DNA from 3 places in the Halobacillus sp. A1-3 genome. Region 3 is predicted to be linked to each of the others. Evidence: predicted binding sites of a transcription regulator. Region 3 holds the regulator's gene; each other region holds the start of a gene.
What was found. The regulator Rex, encoded in region 3, represses fermentation and respiration genes when NADH is low (regulators of the CRP and FNR family bind a similar motif). The targets are predictions, from matches to a motif close to TTGTGAAATATTTCACAA.
Positions count from the first base shown of each region.

Region 1 (10,384 bases), on a different contig from region 3:
CTATCTTGGGTGGGATTAGATCACGCCGCTCTTACGGAAAAGAGATCTTCCTGATAAAAATATGAAGCTGAGCCTCCTATAGGGGTGGCTCAGCTTTTTTGTTTTAATCCTTGTAGATATTATGAAAGCAATATCCAAAGTAAGTTTTTTTAATTTTTGGTAAATAAGTAAGTTATTGGATTAATTAAGTTAACAGGACAACATTCTCGACTTTATATAGCAACTTCCTCTTTAGATTTACCAGATTTCTCAACTTTACTATTCTCTTTGCTCATTTCTTTAGAAGCACCTGGTTCCTCTAAGAACCAGCAGGCGAGAAAACAGAAAAAAGCCGAGCCTGCGATAAACATGAAAAAGAGGGAAGGGTTTAAAAACCCGAGAACTGCAAGAAATAAGACTGCTCCGACATTTCCATAAGCCCCAACCATACCTGCTACCTGACCGGTTACTCTTTTCTTTACGAGTGGAACCATTGAAAATACGGCTCCTTCCCCTGCTTGTACAAAGAAGGAACAGGTCATTGTTAATGCAATAGCTGCAAATATTGGCCAGCTGGCCTCGATTTGAGCCATGCCAATATAGGCTCCAGATAAACAAACTAAAAGGATCAAGAGAGTTTTCTTGCGGCCAAATTTATCACTCAACCATCCGCCTCCAGGTCGTGCAACGAGGTTCATGAAAGCAAAGGAACTCGCGACCATTCCTGCCTGGGCAATACTCATACTGAAGGTCTCTTCGAAAAACATCGGTAGCATCGAAATTACGGCTAATTCAGACCCGAACGTAATGGCATAGGCGAAATCCAATACCGCTACTTGTTTGAATGAATATTGCTCTTCTTTTGGTACACCAGCCTTTAAATGCTTGCGGTTAACACTCCAGATTTTGTAGACGTTATACAAATAAGTAAGTGCGAGAATGATGTATATAATTCCAGCGGCTGTTGTTGGAATAAGGGATGTAAGGCTTAACTGCCAAGTGATTAACGCAAGAGCCGCATATAAAGGAATGGACATAAGGATAAGCCCGAACATGCTTCTGTAACTTGTGACTTCCATGGCACCATTTCGTTTTGGACGTAGGAATTGCTTTCCAGGAGGTGTATTTTCTACAGATCTATAATAGAAAATGGCATACACAATACATAAGACACCTGTTAAAGCTATAGCGTAACGCCATCCGTTCTCTCCTCCAATCAAAAGTGCGATTGATGGGAGGGTGAACGCAGCTGCCGCTGACCCAAAATTTCCCCAGCCCCCGTATACCCCTTCAGCAAGTCCTAGTTGGCGAGGAGGAAACCACTCCGATACCATCCGAATTCCAATTACAAATCCTGCTCCAACAACAGAAAGAAAGGCACGCGCAATAAACAGCTGCCAAAATGAATCTGCGAGTGCGAACCAAAAGCAAGGAATACTGATGATTAATAATAAAATGGTGTATACGTTTTTTGGACCAAACCGATCAACTAACATACCGATCACAATCCTTGCTGGGATTGTGAGGGCTACATTAATCGAAAGTAATATACCGATTTCTTCTGTTGTCAGTTGCAGCGAATCACGGATTGTTGAAACGAATGGTGCCATGTTAAACCATACAAAGAAACTCAAAAAGAATGCGAACGTCGTCATAAACAAAATCTTCTTATTACCTTTGTACATTTTTTCTTCTCCCATAACCAAGCCTCCATCATAGTAATAGCTTGATTATTTCAAACATTAAAACTTTGTCACGTGTTATGTAAGATTTTATAACATTGCCATTATTCTGTACGTAAATCATTTTAAAGGTTTCATTGCTCTTTTTTCTAATGCCCTCTTTATCGTACAGTGGGGTTATTTAACACTCTAAAAACTATGAACAGATGGAGAAAGTTTAACAATTAAGAGTAAAATGAAGTCTTCAAGTAAGAGTAACTTGTTAGTTTTTCTTACACAACATATGACACATGAATATAGCCATGCTAATCTTTATATTAAATTTAAAAAATTCTGAAATCATCTTGTGCTATAAATATTGTTTTTGATTATATGGAGGTTTAATTTATGGAAAATCTTAAACTGGTTCTAATCGGAAATGGTATGGCAGGTGTCCGATGTATAGAAAACATAGTGAAAGAAGATCCTGCAGCTTTTGATATCACTATTTTTGGAAGTGAACCTTATGGGAATTACAGTCGTATAATGCTCTCATCAATCTTACAAGGAGACACTACGTATGAAGAGATTATGCTTAATCCAATTGACTGGTACGAAGAGAACGGCATTGATCTTTTTACAGGCGAAAGCGTCATCTTTATTGATAAGGAGAAGAAAACAATAGAGACAGATAAAGGGAGGAAAGTACCTTATGACAAACTAATTATCGCCACTGGGTCTTGCCCGTTTATTCTACCGCTAAAAGGAGCAGATAAAGAAGGAGTGTTTTCCTTCCGTACAATAGAAGATTGTCGGCGCATGACTGAAGCAGCAAACTCTTATAAAAAAGCTGTAGTCATTGGTGGAGGAGTGTTAGGGCTTGAAGCTGCCAGGGGACTATTAAATCTAGGGATGGAAGTGCATGTGGTTCATCGATCCCAATACATAATGCAAAGACAGTTGGATGAACCGGCCTCACTGATGCTGCAAAAAGAATTAGAAAGTCAAGGGATGAACTTTCTCCTTAATAAAGATTCAGAGGAAATCGTTGGAGAGGCACGTGTAGAAAAAATCCGGTTTAAAGATGGAACCGAAATAACGACAGACTTAGTCGTAATGGCCGTAGGGATTAATCCAAATGTTCAATTGGCAAAAAGGAGCGGCATAAAAACAAACCGCGGCATTATTGTTGATGGTTATCTTGAAACCAATTGTTCTGATATTTACGCTCTCGGAGAGTGTGCCGAATACGAAGGGATGACTTATGGTTTAGTAAAGCCTCTATATGAACAGGGAGAAGTGCTGGCCAGACATTTATGTAAGCCTCCCAGCCTTCCTTATCAGGGGTCTATCCTGTCTACACAATTGAAGATTTCTGGCGTTGATGTATTTTCAGTTGGTCAATTTTCACAAGATGACACAACCCAAGTCATCCAATATCAAAACGAGATTGAAGGAGTCTATAAAAAAGTAGTGTTTCGAGGATCTAAAGTTGTGGGGGCTGTCTTATTCGGAGATACGCGTGAAGGCTCAAAATTAGTGGATACGATTGTGAAAGAGAAGGTCATAGCTGATAAGGACAAAGCTTCCTTGTTGGAATCAGCAAATCCTGCAAATTCTCATGTGGCAAACTTACCTGTAACAGAGCAAGTCTGCGCTTGTAATGCTGTATCTAAAGAGGTAATCATCAAAGCTGTTCAAGAAAATAATTTGAAGACAGTTGAAGAAGTGAAAAGTTGTACAAAAGCTTCCGCTTCCTGTGGTGGATGTAAGCCCTCAGTAGTTGAACTCTTAACCTATATTCAAAGTGATGATTTTAATGACGAAGTCCAGATGGATTCTTTATGCTCCTGTACCTCGCTAACTGAAGATGAAGTGGTAGAGAAAATACAATTGAAAGCTTTGGGGAGTCTTGAGGAAATATTGATTCAACTGAATTGGTCAACTGAAAAAGGATGCACCAAATGTCGTGCATCCTTACTTTATTATTTAGAAATGATCCATCCATGGTTTGAAAATAGTGAAGAAACTTTATATGTAAATGACCGAATGAATGCTACTTTCCAGAGCAACGGTACTTACACCATCGTTCCACAAATCCATGGAGGAAGACCGGATATCGATCAACTGAAGAAAATCACATATGTAGCTGAAACGTATCCATCCATTGAGATAGTGGTTGCCAGTGATCAGCGCATCCAATTATCTGGAGTAAGAAAGGATCAGCTAAATAATGTATGGACAGATTTAGATATGCCGTTGTATACCCGTGAATTCAATAAAGTTGCGCCAATTCAAACGAGTGACGGAGTAGGTTTGTGTAATTGTGTTGATTACAAATTTTTAGATTTAGTGAAAGGTCTAGAACAAAAAACTGGTCTTTTAAAAACTCCTTTCAGGATAACAGTAGGTGTCTCTTGCTGCTTTCATGACGGAGCAGACGCTGCACACAAAGATCTTGGAGCAATAAGAGTAGCGGAAAAGTGGGAGATTTATGTAGGAGGTAGCGTAGGCAAAGAGGTTAGACAAGGTCGTTTACTGTGTGTAGTTGGAACGAATGAGGAAGCGCAGGAATTTATGCTTAGTTTCATTCAGTATTATCGTGAGTCGGCCCGTTACATGGAGCGTTCCTGGCAATGGATTGAACGAGCCGGACTTGTCCATATAAGAGAAGTATTATTCAATGAAGAAATTCGAACTGAGTTACTGATAAGGATGGATAAAGACAGAACTCAAAAAAATAGGTCCTTAGTAAAGATGTGACGTGAATTAAAATGCATTGATAAAAACTTTTGCGCTTTAAAGGAGAAGATAATGTGACCCAGTTAATGCTCAAGTATTTTCGTGATCAACAGAAGAAGCTAGATGCAGAAAACACGTATGATACCCAGTGTCCCTTTTGCAGCATGCAATGCAAAATGCAATTAATAGAACAGAAAGGTGTGGGCAGGAAAACTTATAAAGCGGTCGGCAAAGACAATCCCACCTCACAAGGACGTCTCTGTATTAAAGGAATGAATGCACACCAGCACGCGCTGCACAGAGAGCGTATCACGCAGCCAATGTTGAAGGAGAATGGAGAGTTCAAGCCTATTTCATGGGCAGAGGCGTTAAATTGTATCCGATCTAAATTCAATGGAATACAAGAGTCAGACGGTTTTAATGCTGTTTCCGTGTACGGCAGTGCCTCGCTTACCAATGAAGAGGCCTACCTATTAGGGAAGTTTGCTCGTGTAGCTTTAAGAACGAAGCACATAGATTACAATGGTCGCTTATGTATGGCGTCAGCCGCAACTGCGGCAAATCAAACGTTCGGCATGGATCGGGGGTTCGCGAACTCTTTGAAGGAAATCCCTCATACGCGTTGTATCATTTTAGCTGGTACAAACATAGCAGAATGCCAGCCTACTATCATGCCTTACTTTGAAAAAGCGAAAGAAAATGGGGCTTATATTATTGCGATCGATCCACGCGAAACACCCACTACTAAAATTGCCGACTTGCATTTGAAAATTCAACCAGGATCAGATGCCGCTCTCGCCAATGGCCTCCTTAAAATCATTATTGAGAATCATTTAATAGATAGAGAATTTATTAAACAACGTGTAAGTGGATTTGATGATGTTGCTCGCCACCTTTCTGCTATTAGCTTAGAGGATGTGACAGAATACACTGGAATTTCAAAAGAAGATCTGTATCAGGCTGCCAGAACTTTTGGCCAAGAAGAGTCAGGGATGATATTTACGGCTAGAGGAATCGAGCAGCAAACGGACGGAACGGCTGCGGTGCGTGGTTTTTTAAACATTCTTTTGGCTACAGGAAAGATAGGAAAGCCTTATTCAGGATATGGAGCTGTTACTGGTCAGGGAAATGGGCAAGGAGCAAGGGAACATGGTCAGAAGGCTGATCAACTTCCAGGTTATCGCTCGATTGAAAATAAAGAAGACCGCAAGTATGTGGCAGAGGTATGGGGGATCAATGAAAATGACCTGCCTGGTAAAGGAGTCTCTGCCTATGAAATGTTCGAAAAGATGAACGAGGGAACTATAACTGCCATGTTCCTAATGTGTTCTAATCCTGTTGCTTCAAATCCTAATGCGAATTTTGTAAAGAGGGCAATAAAGAAACTTAAGTTCTTTGTAGCTGTCGATCTATTTATTTCTGAGTCAGCTGAATTGGCTGATTTAATACTTCCTGCGTCCTCTTATTTAGAGGACCAGGGGACAATGACTAATATTGAAGGCCGGGTGACGTTGAGGGAGGCAAGTCGACCTGTCCCGGGAAAGGTGAAGCATGATTGGCAAATCATTTGTGACATTGCGAAGGTGCTTGGCAAAGAGGAATATTTCTCTTTTGCTAATGCGGAAGAGATCTTTAATGAGTTAAGGTTGGCAAGTAAAGGAGGCATTGCAGACTATTATGGGATCACATATAACAAATTAAGAAATCTAAACGGCGTTTTATGGCCTTGTCCTGATTTAGAACATGAGGGAACGGAAAGATTGTTCCAACATTCATTTGCTCATGCAGATGGGAAAGCCAAAATGAAAATTATATCTAATAAAGCTCAAGTTCATAAAGATGAAGTAAGTGACATGTTTCCGCTCATATTAACCACTGGGCGAGTAATGTCACATTATCTAACAGGAGAACAGACGAGGAGAAGTTCGTCTTTGGCAGCGAGGGAGATAGAATCATGTATGGAGATTCACCCTGCAACAGGAGAAAGATATGGGGTGAAAGACATGACGCTCGTTAAGGTTGAATCATCACAAGGGCAAATGGTTGTCAGAAGCAAATGGAGCAACAAAGTTAGTAAGGGGACCGTATTTGTCCCTTTCCATTGGGGTGGTAAACAGAATGTCAATCAACTCATCTCTGATAAATTGGATCCAGATTGCCGTATGCCAGGCTTCAAAGTGGTTGCTGTGAAGATAAGTCCTTATATGTAAAAAAGCTTTCTAAAATAATGTGTCAGGTTTTCTGACATAAGAATTGAATGACTTAATAACTGACCATACAATGAATAGTAATAATTGAAATTATTCAAAAAATTAACACTATTTATCTGGAGGTTCTGCTACATGGCAAAGCAAAAACTAGTTCTTATTGGGAATGGTATGGCAGGAATAAGGGCGGTTGAGGAAGTTCTTAAGTTATCACCAGAAAAATTTGAAATTACTGTGTTCGGAAGTGAACCCTATCCAAATTACAATCGAATTGAATTATCTAAAGTTTTGCAGGGAGATACAAAAATTGATGATATCACACTAAACAACTGGCAATGGTACGAAGAAAACGATATCCTGCTCTATCCCGGAGAGACCGTAACTGTCATTGATAAAGATAGACAACGCATCTATACAGATAAGGATCGTCAAGTTGATTTCGATAAGTTAATCATAGCTACAGGATCTGTCCCATTTATGCTTCCGCTCCCTGGGGCAGACAAAGATGGGGTTACAGCGTTTCGGGACATTAAAGATTGTGAAAACATGATGGATTGTGCGAAGGAATATAAAAAAGCTGTGGTGATCGGCGGAGGGCTGTTAGGCTTGGAAGCGGCTCGTGGATTATTGAACCTTGGTATGAAGGTAGACGTTGTACATATAGCTGATTATTTGATGGAAAGACAACTTGATAAAACAGCAGGCAAAATGCTTCAAAGGGAGCTTGAAGATCAAGGGATGAATTTCCTACTAAAGAAGCAGTCAGCTGAAATTACAGGCCAGGAACGCGTGGAAGGACTCAAATTTAAAGATGGAGAAGAAATCGAAGCAGATTTGGTTGTAATGGCTGTCGGCATTAGACCCAACATCAGCTTAGCCAAAGAAAGTGGGATTCCTGTCAACCGTGGAATCATTGTCAATGATTATTTAGAAACCCAGGTTCCTAATATCTTTGCTGTTGGGGAGTGTGCAGAGCATAGAGAGATGGTCTATGGATTGGTGGCGCCATTGTATCAGCAAGGGAAAGAAATGGCACTCAAGATTTGCGAGTTAGAAGGAGAAGGTTACGAAGGCTCCGTCTTATCAACTCAATTGAAAGTATCAGGAGTGGATGTATTTTCTACCGGAAAAATCAATGAAGATGAGGGAACGAAATCAATTAAAGTGTTTGACGATTGGAAAGGTATTTATAAGAAAGTCCTTATTGATGATGGGAAAATTACAGGAGCTGTTCTATTTGGTGATACCAAGGATGGCAATCGTCTCTTATCTCTTATCAATAAAGGTGCTGCAATTGAAGAATACACAGATACTGACGATGCTGACGCAGCAGGAACGAATTTGGTTGCGGAAATGCCAGATGAAGAGATTATATGTGGATGTAATGGAGTGACAAAAGAAACCATTGTTGAATCCATAAACAGTCAAGGACTCTCAACTCTAGAACAAGTTAAAGGCTGTACAAATGCCTCTAGATCTTGCGGAGGATGTAAATCTTTAGTATCGGAACTCTTAGAACATACCCTGGGAGATGAATTTGATCAAAACCATAAAGAGTCAATTTGTGCTTGTACGACTCTTTCAAAAGAGGAAGTAGTCGAAGAAATTAAAGCAAAAGGACTAACTCACACAAAAGAAGTTATGAATGTTCTTGGTTGGGAGTCAGAAGAAGGATGTTCCAAGTGTAAACCTGCTTTGAACTATTACCTTGGCATGCTTAATCCTAAAGAATATCAAGATGAAAAACAATCCCGTTTTGTAAACGAACGTTTGCACGCGAACATCCAAAAGGACGGTACTTATTCAGTTGTACCTCGCATGTACGGAGGAGTAACCAATTCGAATGATTTAAGAAAGATAGCCGATGTGGCAGATAAATATAAAGTGAAATTAATCAAAGTCACGGGAGGTCAACGTTTGGATCTGCTTGGGGTACAAAAAGAAGACTTGCCACACATTTGGTCTGAATTGGACATGCCTTCCGGGTCTGCTTATGCAAAAGGATTGCGAACAGTGAAAACATGCGTTGGAGCTGACTTTTGTCGATTTGGAACTCAGGATTCTATCGGGCTGGGAGTTCGCTTGGAAAAGAAATTCGAAGGTCTAAATACCCCTCACAAAGTAAAAATGAGTGTATCTGCCTGCCCTAGAAACTGCGCAGAGGGGTCGGTCAAAGATATAGGTGTTGTCGGGCTGGATGGGGAGTTTGAAATCTATGTTGGCGGGAATGGCGGCACGCATATGAGGAAAGCAGAATTGTTATGTAAAGTGAAAACAGAGGAGGAAGTTATAGACACTTCAGCGGCGTTTTTACAATATTACAGGGAGGATGCTACTTATTTAGAGCGAACATCAGCATGGGTGGAAAGAGTCGGGCTTGATCAGATCAAATCGGTCTTATCTGATAAGAAAACGTTCATCGATTTAAACCATAGAATGAATGAAGCTTTATCTGTTCTTAAGGATCCATGGAAGGAAGCGTTGGAAGATCAGAACATACTAAAAAATCTCTATCAAAATGTAAAAGTACCTTCAGGTTCTCACTAATCTAGAGGAGTGGTGTCGATGGAAACAATGCTAAATGAAGTCTTTGTTGCAAAAGTAGAAGATTTGCCTGAAAAGATTGGGAAGACCACAGTAGTTGGCGATCTTGAGCTCGCTATATTCAAATTGGATAATGGTAAGGTTCATGTGATAGAAAATCGCTGTCCTCACAAAGGTGGTGTTTTAGCTGAAGGGTTGGTTAGCGGCGAGCATGTTTTCTGCCCGATGCATGATTGGAAGATTAGCGTCAAGGATGGGAAGGTTCAGGAACCAGATGTGGGTTGTGTTCAAACGTTTGAGGTGGCTATAAAGAACGAGGAAGTATATGTCCTATTGCCCGAGTAGTAGAAGATTGTCAGCTTACTTAGTGAAATGGATACAAATTTGAGGAGGAATGATATGTCAAAGGTGTACTTAGTTGGAGCTGGACCTGGAGATGCAGAATTGATTACAGTTAAAGCTCTGAAGTGTATTCAAAAGGCTGATGTGATTTTATATGACAGGTTAGTGAATAAAGATTTGCTGGAGGAAGCCAAATCTGATGTAGACCTAGTCTTTTGTGGGAAGCATCCAAAGTTTCATGTTTTAAAACAGGAAACGATTAACCATCTGCTAGTGAAATACGCTAAACAAGGGAAAATCGTAACACGGCTGAAGGGTGGCGATCCGTTTGTGTTTGGAAGAGGAGCTGAAGAGGCAGAAGAATTAGCCAAGCATGGAATTTCCTTTGAGGTTGTTCCGGGTATTACTTCTGGAATTGCTGCGCCTGCTTATGCTGGAATTCCAATTACTCATAGAGATATGGGAAGTTCATTTGCTGTAGTCGCTGGACATCGCTGTAAAGGAAAGCATGATGAAGTGGATTGGAAAAGTTTAGCCAAAGGTGTGGATACACTGGCCATTTACATGGGGATCAGCAACCTTCCATACATACGCGAACAACTCCTTCTGAATGACAAAAACAAGGAGACTCCTGTCGCTATCATTCAACAGGGGACCACCGAGCATCAGAGAGTTGTATCAGGAACACTTGATAACATTGTCGATGTAGTAAAAGAGTCGAGAGTTAATAACCCTGCAATGATTGTAGTAGGAGAAGTGGTGCGTTTTAGAGATCGTCTCCATCAACTAAGCTTATTATATAACGATCCAGTTCCCCAAACGGTTGTTATAGAAGCTTGATGAGGGAGGGGTAGAATGGAAGCAGTACTTTATGTTGGCCATGGAAGTCGTATGAAGGAAGCAGCGGAT
Region 1 is NZ_JBPCEO010000005.1:158,170-168,553, forward strand. Features, by position in the region: gene ACRYKC_RS10775 (NarK family nitrate/nitrite MFS transporter) at 213-1,679, opposite strand; gene nirB (nitrite reductase large subunit NirB) at 2,049-4,403, shown strand; gene nasC (assimilatory nitrate reductase catalytic subunit NasC) at 4,457-6,592, shown strand; gene nirB (nitrite reductase large subunit NirB) at 6,725-9,136, shown strand; gene nirD (nitrite reductase small subunit NirD) at 9,155-9,478, shown strand; gene cobA (uroporphyrinogen-III C-methyltransferase) at 9,533-10,315, shown strand; gene ACRYKC_RS10805 (sirohydrochlorin chelatase) at 10,331-10,384, shown strand, end outside.
Region 1: nirB (nitrite reductase large subunit NirB) is a predicted target of Rex. The motif match lies at 6,675-6,692, and genes of this name have one in related genera.

Region 2 (10,384 bases), on a different contig from region 3:
AACGGCTGTACCACAATCAGAACGACAAGGATTTTGGAAAATGCTGATGGTGATGATGGGACTCACCTTCTTCTCTGCAAGCATGTGGTCAGGAGGTACACTCGGTGCAGGATTAACGTTTGTTCAGTTTATAGCGGTTGTACTAATCGGTAACCTGATCCTCGGAGCTTACACAGGCGCACTTGCTTATATTTCTGCAAAAACAGGTCTTTCCACACACTTACTAAGCCGCTATGCTTTTGGTGAGAAAGGTTCTTACCTTGCCTCTTTCCTGCTTGGCGGAACACAAGTCGGCTGGTTCGGCGTTGGAGTGGTCATGTTCGCCCTTCCGGTTCAGAAAGTGACTGGCATCGATATGACCTGGCTGATCGCTGGCGCAGGAATATTGATGACTGCCACCGCATTTTTCGGAATGAAAGCATTGATGATTCTCAGCTTCATTGCTGTACCGATGATCACGATTTTAGGAAGCTTTTCTGTATTCAAAGCAACCGAAAGCATGGGCGGCCTGGAGCAGCTTTTGCAGCATGCTCCATCTGAGCAACTTGGACTTGCGGCGGCGCTAACGATCTGCATCGGATCCTTTATCAGTGCAGGCACGTTAACACCAGACTTCACGCGTTTTTCCAAAACAAAGAAATCGGCCGTCACCAGTACGGTCATTGCCTTTTTCATCGGGAATTCCCTCATGTTCCTGTTTGGTGCGATTGGAGCTATGGCGACAGGAAAAGCCGACATCTCAGAAGTAATGTTTACGCAAGGACTGATTATTCCAGCCATTCTGGTACTCGGATTAAACATCTGGACAACGAACGATAACGCGCTCTATGCATCTGGACTCGGCTTTTCAAGCATTACGAAAATCAGTAAAAACAAAGTGGTCATTTTCAACGGTATTCTCGGAACGCTGACGGCGATGTGGCTGTATAACAACTTCGTCGGCTGGTTGACGATGCTCGGCTCTGCGCTTCCGCCGATCGGAGCGATTATCTTAATCGATTACTATCTTTATAGACGGGATCAATCAGCTGCCTTTGAACAACAGTCGTTCCAACAAGTGAAATGGACAGGCATCATCGCCTGGGCAGCAGGTGTCGCGGCAGCTCAATGGGTGCCTGGCATCGCTCCCGTAAATGCCTTGATTACTTCAATTCTTGTTTATACCATCACATCCAAGTTGTCTGAACAATTCGTAGACAACAAGATGAAAGAAGGAGAAGCTGCATGATTATCAAACAAGCGAAACTGCGAGGCAAAGAAGGTCTATGGTCCATTAGAATGGATCATGGCATCATCCAGGAAATCACCCAGGAACAACGAAACGAAGAAGATTCAACTATTATTGACGCAGAAGGCTCGCTCGTCCTTCCTCCTTTCGTCGAGCCGCATATCCATCTGGATACGACTCTAACGGCAGGAGATCCGGAATGGAACAAAAGCGGAACCCTGTTTGAAGGTATTCAGCGCTGGTCAGAACGAAAAGATAAGCTCACCCATGATGACGTGAAAGAAAGAGCCAAGCAGGCGCTCGCCATGCAAATCTCAAACGGGATTCAGCATGTTCGTACCCATGTCGATGTGACGGACCCTGAACTAACGGCTTTGAAAGCTCTTATAGAGGTAAGGGAAGAAATGAGTCAGGAAGTCGACCTTCAACTCGTTGCCTTTCCTCAGGAAGGCATCCTCTCCTATCCGAATGGCAAGGAGCTGCTGGAGGAAGCCTTGAAGCTTGGGGCCGACGTCGTTGGCGCGATCCCTCACTTTGAGTTCACCCGCGAGTATGGGGTGGAATCGTTGAAAATCGCTTTTGACCTCGCTGAGAAATATGATCGATTTGTGGATGTGCACTGTGATGAAATTGATGATGAACAATCGCGGTTTGTCGAAGTGGTCGCAACAGAAGCGTTAGAAAGAGGGATGGGCGACAAAGTGACGGCAAGCCATACAACGGCGATGGGCTCTTACAATGATGCTTATACGTCCAAGCTTTTCCGCCTCTTGAAGATGTCAGGTATTCACATTATTGCAAACCCACTCGTCAACATCCATCTGCAAGGACGATTTGACAGCTATCCGAAGCGCAGAGGATTAACGCGAGTGAAGGAACTAAATGAAGCAGGCATCAACCTTGGATTTGGTCATGACGACATTTTCGATCCATGGTACCCGCTCGGAACAGGAAACATGCTTCAAGTGCTTCACATGGGACTTCATCTCTCTCACCTGATGGGATATGATCAAATCAAACAGGGCATAGATTTCATTACTGAAAACAGCTCCCGTATTTTGAACTTGAATGAAGGGTACGGTCTTGAAGCGGGACGACCAGCCAACCTCATCATTCTTGATGCGGAAGATGAATACGAAGCGGTCAGAAAGCAGGCGGCCGTTCGCTATTCGATCCGCAGGGGCAGAATTTTGGCTGAAACGAAACCGAGTGAAACAACGCTGCATTGGGATAAAAATAAATAGAATTGCAGAAAGACCGGCTTGGTGGCCGGTCTTTTTGTGTGTAAGAGTAAACTATTAAAAACCTTATCCCCTTTATGCTCGTCTCATACTATAAAGGGGCTTTTAATAAATTACCAGACTATTTATTTAGGGAGGAGTTTAATAGTGATAAAAGCAGCAGCGATCCTTTTTCCGTTCTTTCTCTTTATTTCCACTCCATCTTCCTTCGCTTTCCCAGTAGACACGAACCTATCACCTACAAACGAGATAAAACATTCAACCACCCAAGAGTGGATAGAAAATTATGATGCAAAACTTAAGGTTATAACTCTACAGTCTAAGGAAGTTATCGAAATTACGGAACAAAATAAAGTCGTAGAGATCATCAAGGCGATAAATGCTGCTTATGATCTCGACTCTATTATTGAAAAACAGACGAAGTTAGGTGTGCTAGAGTTCAATGACCTCCAATCCATCGATGTTTATCTTTCAGAAGATAGAGAATCCGTTTTTTTGTACATGAACGAAGATGCTAAGGTGCTTACATTAGAAGAATTTCACGAGTTATTCCACTCATCAGGAAAAGCTGAGCCTGTTCCTCCAGGGTATGATCCTAAGAGTTTTCCACCTCTGCCAAAAGGAGAAGGATTGGATTCTGAGGTTATAGAAAAGTTATATTAAACTCTCCATGATCGCTTATAGTTAGCTATAAATCTATCATTTAATCATGCACTGGAGGTAAGCTTGTGAGAAGGTTCTTACTTATGTCATTCATATGTTTAGCCATTTCCGGCTGTACGAATGACTCCGAAGAATTTGAAATAACCGGAGAAATTACTAGGATTGAGGATGAAATGATTTCAATAGGCACCAGGGAAATCATAGTCAATAATGTAACGAAATATAAGGTTGGCCAAAAAGTGAAAGCCACTTTGATTGACCATACAGCAGAGGAAGATTGGGACCCTGATGACTATGAAGTGAAAGAAATTGAGATCATTGATTAATATTATTTACTAGAATGATTAATAAATGAAAGGATGCATGTACTTGAACTTCATAGCCAACTTCATTGAGTATTGTCTTTCTAGTAAAAAAACGCTGGTGTACTCTGCTTTAAGCCAAAAAGAATATTATAGGGCCTATCAAATTTAAAATCAGCTTCTATTAAATACAGGATTGCCACAACCTCAAATATGTCGTCAGCACAAGAAGGGTCGTATAATGATTATGGAACAGAATATAAATTTTACGTAAAAAAAGAAGATGAAGGAGAAGCTTTAAAAGCCATTCATTCCAAAAACTAAAACAGCCGTTAATTGAATAAAAAACACCACCCGTATATCGATACAGGTGGTGTACATAGCTATTAAATCCCAATTAAAGATAATAAGAACGTCGTAACACAAACGATGATCAATAAGCCTAAACTGTACTTTAATGTCATCTTAAATAATGTTGACTCTTGACCCGTTTGTTTTACCGCCGCAGTGGCAATAGCGATCGATTGCGGGGAAATGAGCTTAGCCATCACGCCGCCAGCTGTATTGGCCGCAAGTAACAGGGCAGGGTTTGCCATGATTTGATTCCCTGTGACCACTTGCAGGTGGCCGAATAACGCATTGTTACTGACGACAGAACCCGTAATGAAAACACCGAGCCACCCGAGAATTGGACTAAACAGCGGAAACAGATTTCCGGTTTTCGCAAGAGCAAGTCCAATAGAAGAACTCAAACCGGCAAAGTTGGATAAGTTTGCGAAACCCATGACAAAGCATATAGTTAAGACGGGAATCCACAAATCCTGGATGGTTAGTTTCAAAGAGTCCATCCCTTGAGGCAATGTAATTGCTGAACTGAACATTCCAGTCAGGAGAACGGCCACTAAAATCGCTGTTCCCGTCGCTGAAATCAGGTCTAATTTAAAAAGGGCATCCAAAGCTACCGTATCTGGAGCGATCGGTGGTGCTTTTTGAATTTCCTGGTGTAGAAAAGGAATCGGTATAAATGCTGTCGTTTTTCCTAAAAGCCCGCCTTCATTGAAAAGAGCTTTAAATCCAGGTAAGCTCCAAACGGTTATGGTTGCCGTCAAAATATAGAATGGAGACCAGGCTTTAATGATTTCTTTGATGCTGTAAGCTTCACCCTGCTGAACTTCCGGAGCGTTTGCTTCACGGTGAATCGTTTTCGGCTGCCATTTTCTTAAGAATAGAGCTAATCCAGCCATACTTGCCAGCGCCGCAAGAATGTTCGCAAGCTCAGGTCCTAAGAATAGGATCGTGAAGATTTGTACTCCTGTATAGATACCGCTGACGACCAGCAGTGCAGGCAGTGTCTCTTTAATACCTTTTATTCCATTTAAAATGAACACAAGCAGAAACGGAATGGCGAAAGAGATCATCGGCAGAATATACGCAAGTGTCCGGGACAGTTCCATCGTTTCAAGATTTCCCATCTGGGCTCCTACAATAACTGGGATCCCAATAGCACCGAAGGCCCCAGAAGCAGCGTTAGCAATCAAGCATAAGGCCGCTGCTTTTAGCGGACGGAAGCCAAGCTCTACAAGAAGAGCAGCACTGATGGCAATCGGTACTCCAAACCCTGCAGCGCCTTCAAGGAACGCGTTGAAGCTGAATCCGATTAATAATAGTTGAAGGCGCTGATCCTGGGAGATGTTCGCGATACTGGACCGAATCACTGTGAACTTTCCCGTACGTACGGCGATTTTGTACAGCCAGACAGCCATGATAACGATGTAACCGATTGGCCACAGTCCATTGGCTACGCCGTGCAGAGAAGCAGAGACAGCTTTCGCCATCGGCATGTCAAAGAATAAAACAGATACGAGAATACTTAGGACAAGGGTGAGAAAAGCGGCTAAGATCCCCTTCATTCTGAACCGTGTCAGCGCTAAAAAGAAGAAAAAGATGGGCAAAGCCGCAATTAGCGCACTTATAAATACATTTCCAAAAGGGTCGTACTGTTGTAACCACATTGGCGATCAACTCATTTCTACGTTTAAACTATGATGTTGGCTGGTTTTCAAAATTAGCGTTTAAGATTTCTTTAAGGACTTTAGCACTGTGATCGAATTGTTTTTGTTCTTGTTCATTTAAGCTGATTTCTACGATATTTCGGATTCCTTTACGATTCACAACTGCAGGTACTCCAATATAAACGTCCTCTGTGTTGTATTCTCCATTCATATAAGCACTTACAGTCAGAATGCTATTTTCATTGTTAAGAATCGCTTTTGTTATCCGAGTCAGTCCCATGGCAATCCCATAATACGTGGCGCCTTTTTTCTCGATAATATGGTAAGCCGCATCACGCACATTTGTGAAAATCTCATCAAGATCTTCCATGTTGTATTCTTCATGACGCTGTATTAATTCAAGGATAGGTACCCCGCCGATTGTGGCATGGCTCCATACAGGTAACTCCGTATCTCCATGTTCGCCGATGATATTGGCGTGAACGTTAGAAGGAGTGACATCAAAATATTCTCCTAATAGAAAACGGAATCGGCCAGAATCAAGGATCGTTCCACTTCCGATGACGCGCTCTTTCGGTAGTCCGCTGAATTTCCAAGTGGCATAAGTGAGAATGTCTACTGGGTTTGTGGCGACTAAGAAGATGCCCTGGAATCCGCTCGCCATGACATTGTCTACAATCGTTTTAAAGATCGCCAAATTCTTTTTCACAAGATCCAGGCGAGTCTCTCCAGGTTTTTGGTTAGCCCCTGCACAAATACAAACGATGTCGGCATCTTTACAATCTTCATAGTGACCGTACCATGTTTTTGTTGGATTTGGAGCGAAGACTTTACCATGGTTCAAGTCCATGGCATCCCCCATCGCCTTATCTTCATTCAAGTCGATGATGACGAATTCTTCGGTAACGGATTGGTTCAGCATAGCAAAGGCATAGCTGCTTCCTACAGCCCCTGCTCCAATAAGTGCAACGCGGTTAACATGTTCTCTAGTCATATGAATTCCTCCTAAAGGATGGTTAGTTATTATGTTTGTGAATCATTTCACATTTATATTGTGCAATACTTCACAAATACGTTCAAGGGGTTTTGTGATATTTTTCACAATTATTCTTGTATTAATAAAAGTAAGCGATTTCTTGTTCACATTTTGTTCAAAAGTCTCTTTTGTAAATGAAAACCGTATAAGCGGGACGATGAATGTAAAGGAAATTGTTGGTGGGCTTTCGAATAGATACAAAAGGACGGTTATTTTCCAACCACTGGTCAAAAAGGAGAATTGATCATGAAACACTTTCAAAATAAGCGTTATTGGATCCTCATGCCCCCATTTTTTGTGGCGTTCATTCTTCTGTATATCTTTCTTCCTTATCCGTATAAGCTCTATTCGCCTGCTATTATGCTAGTGTTCTGGATTGTCTATTATTTGTGGATTGATATCGTGGTAAGAAAACATAAAAAGCAGAAGCGCCAAGCCTTAGATCAAGAGTAAAAAGGAGGGATAGCGGATACCCGCTCCCGCTCCATTTACAAGTTTACTCAAACGAGATCGTGTATGATTTCCCCTTCTCCACGGACTTCTCTTTTTGAAAAACATCACTCGTATAAACCGTGAACTTCTCCAGCGTGTCCTTATCGCCTTTTTCTAAAATAAAACCAAGTTGGCCTTTCCGGGCCTCACCCGGCGTATAATCTCCGTGCAGTTCTTCCAAATAAAAATCATCCTGGAACCCTTTTTTCTCCCCTGTATTCGTCTCTAAATGAGAGACAGGAGCGAAATTCACCTGCTGCTCGGAGGTGTTTTCGACCGTAACCCTGAGTTTCAAATAATTAAAACTGCTCTCTTCATGAGTAAACCCGTGGAAGAAATCGATCATGTCTGGTGATGGCTTGTAGTGCATGAATTTCGCTTCGTGGATGGTGACGTTCATCGGGCCGACATCGACCTGCTGTTCTTCTGGTGCATAGGCGAGCAGACGGATTTTTCCGTCCTGGTCCTTATGAGTTGCGCCTATTTCAGTCAGTTCACTGTCATTGGGAGCCTGCGGACTTTCAATAAATGTATCTTCAGATGTGTCACCAGTCGTCTCTTCCTTCTCTTTAGGTGTCCCCTCTTTATCTTCGGCAGCTTCTGTCTGCTCTTCAGTGGCCTGTTTCTTCTCATCCGTGGCTTCAACCTTCTCTTCTTTTTCTTCCGCCTTTTGATTCGCACCGCTCTCACTTGTACAGGCCGTCATAAGGATCACCAATAAAACCAGCCATCCGATTCTTTTCATGTCTATCCCTCCGTATGTAAACAAGGAGCCTCTGAGGATTCAGAGACTCCTTCACTTGCATTAGTCCTGGTCGTGGCCGTTTCCATGACCTTTATCATGTCCTTTGCCATTACCCTTATCGTGACCTTTCCCTTTGCGGTCTGCTTTCACAAGTTCAAATAATTTCTGTCCTGTTGCGCTGTTTTCAATGGATCCGCTAAACTCCATTTTTTCTGGACCATACGCATAGATATTTACGTCTACACCGGTATGACCGCTTGTCGTCCAGCCTGTACCCGAGCGGACATCGTAGATATGCTCAATCGCGTTATCGACTTCCCTTGTGTTGATTTCTCCTTCTTCAGGCTGCGCTGCGTCTTTAACTGATTGGATTTCTTCCTCTGTCAACTCTAGTCCGCTGTAAGAGTTGAGTACTTCTTCTACAGCTTCACCATCTGCAATTTGAGCTGCCATGTAGTCAGGCGTACGTTCTGCCGCATCTATTACATCAGGATTGAACACATATTCCGAGCCGCGTCCGATAGACAATCCGCCTGTAGAATGGTCAGCCGTTGTTACGACAATCGTGTTCTCATCTTTTTTCGCAAATTCGATTGCTTCTTTGAAGGCTTCCTCAAAATCTCTCATTTCACTCATAGCTGCAACGACGTCATTGTCGTGTCCAGCCCAGTCAATCTGGCTTCCTTCGACCATGAGGAAAAAGCCGTCCTTGTCGTCGCGTAGTTTATCTAATGCAGTTGTGGTCATTTCGCTAAGCGAAGGCGTCTCTTCACTTCGGTCGATCGCTTTATCCATTCCTTTTGGTGCAAAAAGTCCAAGCAGCTGCTCGTTATCGCTTGCTAGCATTTCTTCTTTTGTTGTCGCATAGTCATAACCGTCTTGCTTGAAAGCTTCGACTAAATTACGGTCGTCACGTTCAAAGTAGCTCGTTCCGCCGCCAAGCATGACATCAACTTTGTGTTCACCGTTGACCATTTCATCGTAGTAGTCATCTGCAATGTCATTGTAATTGTTTCGGGATACATCGTGTGCGCCAAAGGCTGCAGGAGTCGCATGGTTAATCTGAGAGGTTGAAACAAGACCTGTAGCTTTTCCTTGTTCTTTTGCTTCTTCGAGGACGGTTTTCGTTTCTTCCTGGTCTAAATCAACGCCGATGGCTCCGTTATACGTCTTGATTCCAGATGCCATAGACGTTGCTGTTGCAGCTGAATCCGGAATATTTTCCTTAACATCCCCTTCTCCGCCGTCAAAGTAAGGATCCCAGGAATATGTACGCTGCATACCTACTTGATACGGATCAAAGGCAGTAGATTCCATCTTTTTCGTCGAAGGATCATCGTTCATGTAGCGGAGCATCGTCGTGAAAGAAGGTCCCATGCCATCCCCGACCATGAAGATCACATTCTTCACTTCTGAGTGGTTCTTCTTATCCGGTTTTGCATCCACTGTCGGTGCCTGGGAAGTTGCTACTACCCCAATCACCAATGAACTGATCGCAGCAAAGGTGATAAGCTTACTTTTAGCCAATTTTTTTAACATCATAAACCTCCTAAATAAGATTAATATCGACCTTATCTACCATTCTAGTCCTACCGTAGTGGGGTATACAACATGTCATTCTATTTATTTCCAATAAATGATAGAGTTGGAAGAGTGAGAGAAGTCGCAGGTTCCTTCCTAATCTTCTAAAATTATCTGATACTTTCGAATGATTTTGGTAGAAAAAATGGACAAGTCATCCTAACGCTTTAGTACGGGAACTCTATCGACGTGAATCAATAGGCACCTTTCTTCTTCCATTCTATTCTCTTGCTGCTTAGCAATTCGGCAGGTGTGCTTGCACCATTTGAGCATTGCCTCTTAAAGAAAGCACACTCCCCAACCCGTTCTAATTGATAGGGTGCCAGATTAATTGATAAGCTACCTATATAAATGAAAGTCCGTCCTCCTTTTTAAGGCAGACGGACTTTTTCATTCATTCTAATTCGACAAAATTGTGAAGCAGTTGACAAAAAACCAATCGTATATAATAATATTTATTGAATTAGAATTATTATAGATTACTCACTATAATCTATTACACTACAACATACCTACTAGGAGGATTTTTTTATGTCTCTAATCGGAAAAGAAGTACAACCATTCCAAGCGAAAGCTTTTAAACAAGGTGAATTCGTCGACGTATCAAACGAAGATTTCAAAGGTCAATGGAGTGTCGTTTGCTTCTACCCTGCAGATTTCTCTTTCGTATGCCCGACAGAACTTGAAGACCTTCAAAATAACTATGAAGCACTGAAAGAACTTGGTGCTGAAGTATACTCTGTTTCTACAGATACTCACTTCGTACACAAAGGCTGGCACGACAGCTCAGAAAAAATCGGTAAAATCAAATACACGATGATCGGTGACCCATCTCAAACGATCTCCCGCAACTTCGACGTATTAAACGAAGAAGAAGGTCTTGCTGACCGCGGTACATTCGTAATCGACCCAGATGGCGTTATCCAGACTGTAGAAGTGAACGCAGGCGGAATCGGCCGCGATGCAGATACAATCATCAACAAAATCAAAGCAGCTCAATACGTTCGTCAAAACCCTGGCGAAGTTTGCCCGGCGAAATGGGAAGAAGGTAACGACACCCTTACGCCAAGCCTTGATCTTGTAG
Region 2 is NZ_JBPCEO010000001.1:330,466-340,849, forward strand. Features, by position in the region: gene codB (cytosine permease) at 1-1,228, shown strand, start outside; gene codA (cytosine deaminase) at 1,225-2,472, shown strand; gene ACRYKC_RS01560 (hypothetical protein) at 2,617-3,132, shown strand; gene ACRYKC_RS01565 (hypothetical protein) at 3,216-3,458, shown strand; gene ACRYKC_RS01570 (L-lactate permease) at 3,821-5,446, opposite strand; gene ACRYKC_RS01575 (L-lactate dehydrogenase) at 5,475-6,440, opposite strand; gene ACRYKC_RS01580 (hypothetical protein) at 6,729-6,935, shown strand; gene ACRYKC_RS01585 (DUF4352 domain-containing protein) at 6,979-7,719, opposite strand; gene ACRYKC_RS01590 (alkaline phosphatase) at 7,780-9,261, opposite strand; gene ahpC (alkyl hydroperoxide reductase subunit C) at 9,832-10,384, shown strand, end outside.
Region 2: ACRYKC_RS01575 (L-lactate dehydrogenase) is a predicted target of Rex. The motif match lies at 6,476-6,493, and genes of this name have one in related genera.

Region 3 (10,384 bases):
TCAGTGGATAAATTTTATTAAGCCTATGAAAATTTGTAAAGAAATCGTTAACAAAAATGTGGATAACTCTGTTAGTAAATGTGGATAATGTGTATAAACCTGTTGAGAACTAAAATAAGCGTCTTTACACGTTGATAACATTGTGGATATTAATATCCTGTTCATACATTCCTATACAAAGGAAATTAGCAAAAAAATTCACCTCAGGTCATCCAGATTTTGGATGACCTGAGGTGTGTGTAATATTACTCTTCATGCAGAGCTTCCCATTCTTCCATGAGTGCTTCGATACGATGTTGGTATTGGGTGTTGGCTTCAGTGAGCTCTAGAGATTTCTCGTGATCTTGGTAGATTTCAGGGTCACATAATAACTCGTCATTCTCTTCAAGTTTGGCTTCTAACTGTTCAATTTCTTCTTCAATCTCAGCAATGCGGCGGTTTTTCTTACGTTCTTCGCGTTTTGCTGCTTTATCTTGCTGGAAACTGTTCTTCTGCTGAACTTCTTGTTTAGCAGGTTCATTTTTCAGACGTTCAGCTTCTTCAATTTGTTGAAGTTCGTATTCCTCTTGTTTCTTTTCAGCATAATAATCATAGTCCCCAAGATACAGTTTCGTTTCTCCCGGCAGCATTTCTACAATCTGCGTGGCGATTTTGTTTATAAAGTAGCGGTCGTGGGAGACAAAGATCAGTGTTCCTGGGTAATCTACAAGCGCTGCTTCCAACACTTCCTTACTATCTAAGTCCAGATGGTTGGTCGGTTCGTCCAAAATTAAGAAATTCGCTTCCTGCATCATCAGCTTCGCAAGTGACAAGCGAGCTTTTTCGCCTCCGCTCAAAGCAGATACTGGTTTCAAAACATCTTCACCAGAGAACAGGAAGTTGCCTAATATCGTACGAATATCTTTCTCATTTTTCATCGGATAGTCGTCCCAAAGTTCTTGAAGGACGGTTTTCTTAGAGTTCAGTTTCGTTTGTTCCTGATCATAATAACCAATTTGTACGTTGGTCCCGATCATTTTTTCTCCTTTGGAGGCTTCGAGTTCTCCAATAAGCGTCTTCAATAACGTGGTTTTACCGACTCCATTCGGTCCTACAAGCGCAATGGAATCCCCACGGGTAACATCGAGGGAGAGATTATCGAACAAGTAAGGTGAATCGGGTTCATAACGGAAGCCGTAATCACGCAATCTCAACACATCATTGCCGCTTCTTTTGGCTACTTGAAAACTGAATTTCGCAGACAAGTTGTCGTCTTTCGGTTTATCGACGCGCTCCATTTTTTCTAGCTGTTTCCTACGGCTTTGGGCCCGCTTACTAGTTGTGGCACGGACGATGTTTTTCTGGATAAAGTCTTCCATCCGTTTGATTTCTTCTTGTTGTTTCTCGAACCGTTTCATCTCGATTTCAAAATCGGCTTCTTTCTTCTTCAAATAATCACTGTAGTTGCCGTGGTATTTTTTCGAAGATTGAAAAGCGATTTCGTAAACGGTATTCACGATTTTGTCGAGGAAATAACGATCGTGGGAGACGATAACGACAGCCCCTGCGTATCCTTGCAAGTATCCTTCAAGCCAGGAGAGCGTGTCGATATCCAGGTGGTTAGTTGGCTCGTCCAAAATCAAGACGTCAGGTTTAGTCAAAAGCAGCTTACCTAGCGCAAGCCGTGTTTTTTGACCGCCACTGAGAGATGTGATTGGAGTATTCCAATCGAAATCCTTGAAATTAAGACCATTCAGGACAGCTTTGATGTCCGTTTCGTATTGATAACCGCCAGCTGTTTTAAAATATTCCTGCTTACGGTCGTACTCGGTGAGCAATTGCTGGTACCTGTCTCTATCTTCAAGCAAATTAGGGTCCGCCATCTTAGTTTCCATAGCCCGCAGTTCTTTTTCCAAGTTTTTTAGATGGGTAAACACGTTCTCCATCTCATTCCAAATCGTCTCTTCAGATTGAAGGCCTGTATTTTGTGCGAGATAACCGACCGTTGTTTCTTTTGGTTTAAAAATGTCACCGGAATCATGACTCATTTCCCCGGCCATCATTTTAAGTAACGTCGATTTCCCAGCGCCATTACGTCCGACAATGGCAATCCGATCATTCATTTGTACTTCTAATTTAATATTCGATAAAATCAACTCAGCACCAAAACGCTTCGTCAATTGATTCAGTTGCATGAGAATCATGTCGTTTCACCTCAATGAAATAAGTGTATCTTATATCGGATTCTTCTAGCAAGACAATGGCTTCAAAGTTTGTGAAATCTTTAACGACTAACGTTTGATTTTTTGGTAGAATAAGAGTAGTGTAGCAATCAGGAAGTTTGTGAAAACCGTAAAGAGGAGACGTTTCATGTCAGAGTTTACACATTTTAACGAACAAGGCCGTGCCCGAATGGTGGATATCTCTGAAAAAGGGGAAACGGTGCGTACAGCTGTGGCCCACACAAGTGTCCAAGTGAATGAAGAGATCTATTATAAAGTGACCAATAAAGAGATGGCTAAAGGTGATGTGCTTGCCGTTGCACAGGTAGCTGGTATTATGGCAGCCAAAAAGACATCTGACTGGATTCCTATGTGTCACCCGCTATCGCTAAAAGGTATTGACGTATCGTTTAGTTGGGAAGCAGATGAAGCTTATACGTTACACATCGAGGTAGAAGTGAAGACTAAGGGAAGCACAGGGGTGGAAATGGAAGCGCTAACGGCGGCTTCTGCTACGGCTCTCACCGTCTATGATATGTGTAAAGCGCTGGATAAAGGAATGGTCATCGGTCCGACTTACCTTTTAGAAAAAACGGGAGGTAAAAATGGGGATTACCAACGGGTCGATCGGTAAAGGAGGCAGAAATCCATGGATTTGGAACATACAAAAATACCTCAAGCAACAGCGAAGCGATTGCCATTGTACTATCGCTTTCTGAACAATTTGCACAGCCAGGGAAAACTGCGTGTATCATCAAAAGAATTGAGTGATGCGGTCAAAGTCGATTCTGCGACGATTCGCAGAGACTTTTCCTACTTTGGAGCCCTCGGAAAAAAAGGCTATGGCTACAATGTTGAATATTTGCTGTCCTTTTTCAGAAAGACGCTCGATCAAGATGAGACGACAAGTGTCGCATTAATCGGTGTCGGAAACCTGGGAACAGCGTTCTTAAACTATAATTTCACGAAAAACAATAATACAAAAATTGAAATTGCGTTTGATGCCAGCCGTGAGCGCGTCGGCACAGAAGTTGGCGGAGTACGTGTCGAGCACATCGATGATCTGGAAGAGAAGATGGGGGAGCTGACGGTAGCGATTCTTACGGTACCCGCATCAGAAGCACAGGGCATTGCCGATCGCCTGGTGGAAGCGGGGATTTCGGGGATTTTAAATTTTACACCGGCTCGTATTTCTGTCCCGTCGAACGTACGTGTACATCACATCGACCTGGCCATAGAGCTTCAGGCACTCGTCTATTTCTTGAAGCATTACCCATTAGATGAAATAGAAGAATAAAAGAAAGAGGATGCTGTTATGAAGCGGCATCCTCTTTCTTTTATTCTTACTTCGTATTCTCTTTCCAGCTTTTATCGATCAGCATTTTACCTGGCCATGTATAAGCCATGATGCCTCCGTCGACAGCAATGTCTTCCCCTGTAACATAGGAACTTTCATCAGAAGCTAAGAAAAGAGCAACATTAGCAACTTCCTCAGGACTTCCTAAGCGTCCCATTGGAGTCACCCACTTTTGCGCCTCGCGGAACTCCTGTCCTTCTTTTTGTTCCTTCGTCCCCGCCAGCTCATCAACAAGCGGCGTCTCAATAGTTCCTGGTGCAATAGAATTCACGCGTATGCCTTCACGTGCATAATCAATCGCCATGGCTTTTGTAAAATTGGTGATGCCGCCTTTGGCCGCATTGTAGCCGGAGCGATCCAAGTCAGCTGCGCGTCCAGACATTGAAGACGTATTAATGATCGAACCTCCTTGTTCCATCATTAATGGGAGAAGGAACTTACTTGTTAAAAAAGTGCCGCGCAAATCGACGGCAATGATCCGGTCAAAAAGGTCTACCGGGTACTCGTGCACTTTTCCCCCTTCTTCATCGATGCCTGCGTTGTTGAATAAGACATCAACCTTGCCGTATTTATCTTTGAGGTAATCCGCAAATTCGGAAACACTATCTTCATTGGAAACATCTAAAGAACAAAACTCTGCTTTTCCACCATCTTTTATCACTTCATCAACCGTCTGCTTTACGTCTTCTTCATTGACATCAGCGCAGACGACCGTTGCGCCTTCTTTTGCATATAGTTTCACTGTAGCTGCACCGATCCCTGTAGCGGATCCTGTGACGACAGCCACTTTATTATCTAATCGTCCCATTATAAAACGACCTCCTTGAGTGTTCGTATGTGGAGTACCCGCATTAGGAGTGCGTGTAAACATGTGGAAGGTAAGTTAAACGGTTACAATAGAGGTTTAAGCTTGAGGAAACCCTTTCCATTCCAATCATTTCAATGGTATGAAAATGGACGCGAAAAAAGTAAAAAAAGATCGAATAGAATGGGCAGGATGATGGTTAATCCAAAACAGTGGTGGTATAGTAAACAATAGTTCGTGTATCGAAGGAAAGTGAGGGATGATCCATGAGCAAATTACCGAATAAATGGCTGGTCGTCGTTTCCGTGCTTTTCGGAACGTTCACCGTCATTTTAAATAATAGTATGCTGAATCCAATCTTGCCGCGCTTCATTGAAATCTTTGATTCAAACGCAGTAGCTGTCGGCTGGATCTTGACGATCTTCATGGTGTCAATGGGAATGACGATGCCGCTCACCGGTTATTTTGGCGATCGGTTCGGCAAGAAAAAGGTTTATTTAGCTGGATTGACTATTTTCATCGTGGGATCCATTATGGGCTTCTTTTCAGGATCCTTAGGCATGGTCATCCTTTCTCGTGCCGTTCAAGGAATGGCCGGAGGGTTGATGATGCCGATTGCGATGGCTCTGATTTTCAATTCATTCCCGCGCTATGAACGTGGGTTAGCGGTTGGAGTGTACGGCGTTGCGGCAATGGTCGCTCCCGCTGTAGGACCGACGATCGGCGGGTTTTTGATACAGTATTTTGACTGGCCGTGGCTGTTTGCCTTTAATATTCCGTTCGGACTCACCGGTCTTATTTTATCTACGAAATTCCTGGAGCCTACTGAAACGGACCCGAATAAAAAATTCGATCTGATTGGTTTTATTATTGTAACTTCGGGTATTGGAGCGGTGCTGTTTGCTTTAGGACGAGGCCGAAATGTGGACAGCCTGTTTGATACGCTGAACCTGCTGCTGATTATTGGCGGTATATTGGCACTTATCCTTTTTGTAAGGTACGAAAACCGTCAGGACGATCCGTTATTGAACTTATCCGTATTTAAGGTACCAACATATTCAGTTTCTATCGTTGTAACTTCAGCGGCATCGATCGGTTTGTTTTCAGGAATTTTCCTGCTGCCATTACTGATTCAAAATGTGTATGGGCTAAATGAAGTAATGACAGGACTGCTATTCTTGCCTGCTGCCGCAGCGAGTGGGATCTTCATGTCAATTGGCGGAAGGATCCTTGATAAAAAAGGACCGAAGTACGTTGTGCCGCCTGGCCTTACAATTATGGCAGCGGCGACGCTAGGGTTAAGTTTCTTAAATTTATCAACGCCATATTGGCTGATTTTATTGTTAAACACCATTCGCGGGCTTGGTATGGGAATGGGGAACATGCCGGCGACAACGTCCGGAATGAATGCTATTCCAGAACACTTAGTTGCGCAGGGATCTGCGATGAATAACATCATCCGCCAGATTTCTTCATCACTCGGGATCGTCTTTTTCTCGATTTATTATGAAGTTAGACGGGCTCAAGTATCTGCTGCTCCTGACATCGATATGCAGGCGGCAACGCTGCAAACATTAAATGAAGCATTTCTCGTGTCAGCGATCGTCTTGGTGATTGCTTTGCCTTTCTCATTCATCTTAAAAGGTGTGCAGGATGATGAGGAAGAAGGAATTGAAAAAGAAGCATAAACAAAAACGCAGGAGGCAGCTCCTGCGTTTCTATAATTAAGCTCCATTGCCTCGAAAGACCAAGGCAATGGAGCTTTTATTTGTCTTTAGATTTCTGAATGCGGCGCTGAAGATTGACAAGACGGATCGCAACAGCAATGTTGAAGGTTGCAATGATTGACAACAGGATCGTAATAGCGTTCCATATCGTGTCTTCTACAGCCTGGGCGGCAATGTACGTAAATGCAATGCCCATCCCGAAGTAGAGAAACGCCATAAATAGGGGGGAAGTTCTCATATTACAAAATGCCTCCAATAAAAATGGTCTCCAATTGTTCCTGCATCCGTCGAATATCCTCTTCATCTAGAAAGTACTGCGTCACGACAACAAACGAGTTCATCGCCATGTGCGCCACGATTGGTGTAATAATTCGTTTAGTTTTGACATATAGGAAGGCGAATACCACTCCCATGGAGAAGTAAACTAACATGTGCTTAAAGTCAAAGTGGAACGCACCGAAGATAAGTGCGGAAAAAAGCACCGCGATCCAGAAGTTGGTTCGCTTATAAATCGAACCGAAAATGACCTTACGGAAAATAATTTCCTCTGTAATAGGAGCAAATACGACCGGTAGCAGAATGAAGAGCGGCGACTCACGCGCAATCTCCATTAACCCCATCGTATTTTCTGACCCCGGTGGGATTCCGAACACGTTCGATTCGATCGCAGCCGCAAGCCCCTGGGCGAATAAGGCAAGAAATACACCGGCAATGGACCAGAGGATAACACCGCCGGCTCCAGAAGCGTCACGGCTCATCGAGGCTTCCTTTATGTCAGGTTTAAGCAAAAGTAAAATGATAATGGTTGCAATGGTAAAACTGAGCACAGACCAGACAGCGATGGCATCGAAATTACTTAATCCGAATTCTTTCGCAATCGGGACACCGATGAGCGCGGAAAGCTGCGTGATTACATATGTCATGATGATATACCAGTAACGCTTAGGCAAAACACTCACGTCCTTCTATATAGGTAGATACAAAATCTGCGGAAGGAGACTGTCCCATTCCGCAGGATAAACTCATTTATTAAGGATACTTTATGTATTTTATCATAGTTTTAAAACCACTAGTAAGCGTAACGGTCTGATGCAAATTTTTTGTCGAAAAAATAGTACGGAAATTAACAGTTTTCTACTTGAAAAACGAAAGTGAATTGATTATGATAAGAATTGTGTTAGCACTCAGTAACAACGAGTGCTAATAAACGACAAAAAAATTGAAACTAACCTTATCAAGGAGGGTGTCCTAATTGTTAAAGCCACTTGGTGATCGTATTGTTATTGAACTAGTTGAAGAAGAGCAGACTACTGCGAGCGGAATTGTACTACCTGATTCTGCGAAAGAAAAGCCTCAGGAAGGTAAAGTTGTTGCAGTAGGTACTGGCCGCGTGACAGACAACGGTGAGAAAGTTGCTTTGGAAGTCGCACAAGGCGACCGCGTCATCTACTCTAAGTTCGCTGGTACAGAAGTTAAATATGAAGGCAACGAATACTTGATTCTTCGTGAATCAGATGTGTTGGCTGTCATTCAATAAGCCTCTACCAAAAAATACTTATAAATGAATCGATACGATATTAATAAGGAGGGCATTTTTAATGGCTAAAGAAATTAAGTTTAGTGAAGACGCACGCCGCGCGATGCTTCGTGGTGTCGATACATTAGCAAATGCAGTAAAAGTAACACTAGGACCAAAAGGACGTAACGTCGTTCTAGATAAAAAATTCGGTTCTCCACTAATTACAAATGATGGTGTAACCATCGCAAAAGAAATCGAGCTTGAAGATCACTTCGAAAACATGGGTGCTCAGCTTGTATCTGAAGTTGCGTCTAAAACAAACGACGTAGCAGGTGACGGTACAACAACAGCGACGGTTCTTGCACAAGCGATGATCCGTGAAGGGCTTAAAAACGTAACATCTGGTGCGAACCCAGTTGGCATTCGTCGCGGAATCGAAAAAGCGACTGAAGTAGCGACTGAAGAACTACGTAAAATCTCTAAACCAATCGAAGGCCGTGAGTCTATTTCACAGGTAGCTTCCATCTCTGCTTCTGATAATGAAGTTGGACAGCTTATCGCTGAAGCGATGGAGCGCGTTGGAAACGACGGCGTTATCACAATCGAAGAATCTAAAGGATTCAACACTGAACTAGAAGTGGTTGAAGGAATGCAGTTCGACCGCGGATATGCTTCACCTTACATGGTTACTGACCAGGATAAAATGGAAGCGGTTCTTGAAGATCCGTACATCCTAATCACTGACAAGAAGATCAACAACATCCAGGAAGTTCTTCCTGTCCTTGAACAAGTAGTACAACAATCTAAACCTCTACTTCTTATCTCTGAAGACGTAGAAGGCGAAGCACTTGCAACACTAGTTGTGAACAAACTACGCGGTACATTCAATGCTGTAGCGGTTAAAGCTCCAGGATTCGGTGACCGTCGTAAAGCAATGCTTGAAGACATTGCGACACTAACTGGTGGTCAAGTGATCACAGAAGACCTTGGTCTTGAATTGAAGAATGCTACAATCGATCAGCTTGGACGCGCGTCTAAAGCGGTTATTACAAAAGAAAACACTACAATTGTTGAAGGTGCCGGACAACCTGATCAAATCGCTTCCCGCGTAGCTCAGATTCGTGCACAAGCAGAAGAAACAACTTCTGAATTCGACAAAGAGAAATTACAAGAGCGCCTTGCAAAACTTTCAGGTGGCGTAGCTGTCATTAAAGTCGGCGCAGCAACAGAAACAGAATTGAAAGAGCGTAAACTACGCATCGAAGACGCCCTGAACTCTACTCGAGCAGCGGTAGAAGAAGGTATCGTCGCTGGTGGTGGTACAGCTCTAGTTAACATTCTGCATGCTGTTGAATCTCTTGGGCTTTCTGACGACGAAGCAACAGGTGCTTCCATCGTGCTTCGCGCACTAGAAGAGCCAGTTCGCCAAATCGTTCACAACGCTGGTCTTGAAGGATCCATCATCGTAGAGCGTCTGAAAGGCGAAGAAGTCGGTGTAGGATTTAACGCAGCAACTGGCGAGTGGGTAAACATGGTCGACAGCGGTATCGTTGACCCAACAAAAGTTACTCGTTCCGCACTTCAAAACGCAGCTTCCGTAGCAGCTATGTTCTTAACAACTGAAGCTGTAGTCGCTGATCTTCCTGAAGAAGAAGGTTCTGGCGGCGGCATGCCTGATATGGGCGGCATGGGCGGAATGGGCGGCATGATGTGATAGCCCCCAAAACCCTTTCAACATAGGGTTTAAGAACAATTTGACTGGATTATGACTGGTTTTTAAAATTGTTTACAAAATATTGAGGTCTCTCAAGAGTTCATAAACTTTTGGGAGGCTTTTCTTTTATTCATAAATTGAAAAAATGCATGTGGGAAAGGGTGATTTTTTGAAATTAATGGTGATTCAAGACAATTAATCTCAAAACTGAGTCTTCAAGTATAGGTCAGGATTGTGGAAGACTCAGTTTCGAGATATTGAGGGGTATCTTAAAAGTTGTAACCTTTACAAAATTATATAATAGAAATTCACTCCAGTTGAAACTACCGGAAGCTGCCTCCTTCAGGCACTCCTTTCCAGCTTTCGATACTTATCCCTATAAGTTTGACACGATTTATGAAGGATCCATAAATGAGTAGTTACCCTTGCACGTGTTTTGTTATGAAGGGAATAAATCCTTTCTGTCGAATTAGTTCGATAGGAGGGAGGTGATGGAATGCAGCACCCATCATCAAAGCTTGATTATCTTATTGTTTACTTGGAAACCCTTTCGAAAATTAAGAGCGGGGATGAAGAAACGTATCCTGCGTGGGTTAATGAAAAGATGCAACAAACATGTGAACAGATTGAAGCCCTAAGCAAACAACTTTACTAAATTATGGCATCCCATAACGGGGTGCTTTTTCATGCTAACAAAACTATTAAAGAAATTGATATAAGGGGAAAGTGTTATGAACAATTGACCTATTGACCTTAAAAGGGAAGTTAAAGAAAAGATAGTAATTCGAGGTGAACCAGCTTGGAAAAAATGGACCGGCCATTTCTTTATTGCAAATTCCGTGAGAGGGATACCTTCCTTGAAATAAAGGGACTTCGTTTAGTGAAGGACTATGCTCAAGTTGAAATTCCCGAAGTGCTATTGGAAAGTTTTAAATACTTGTTCGACAAAAATCAAGCCTGAATTGTTATTAGAGGAAAAAGAGTTCTTCCCATTTGGTTTATCTCGAAATTGAGTCTTCAGCAATAGGTGGCAATTGTTCAATAGAGCCTTAGCCCTTTAT
Region 3 is NZ_JBPCEO010000016.1:3,624-14,007, reverse strand. Features, by position in the region: gene ACRYKC_RS19955 (ABC-F family ATP-binding cassette domain-containing protein) at 246-2,183, opposite strand; gene moaC (cyclic pyranopterin monophosphate synthase MoaC) at 2,350-2,835, shown strand; gene ACRYKC_RS19945 (redox-sensing transcriptional repressor Rex) at 2,851-3,498, shown strand; gene ACRYKC_RS19940 (SDR family oxidoreductase) at 3,545-4,366, opposite strand; gene ACRYKC_RS19935 (MDR family MFS transporter) at 4,630-6,051, shown strand; gene ACRYKC_RS19930 (YdiK family protein) at 6,128-6,328, opposite strand; gene ACRYKC_RS19925 (CPBP family intramembrane glutamic endopeptidase) at 6,330-7,040, opposite strand; gene groES (co-chaperone GroES) at 7,343-7,627, shown strand; gene groL (chaperonin GroEL) at 7,689-9,323, shown strand; gene ACRYKC_RS19910 (hypothetical protein) at 9,820-9,978, shown strand.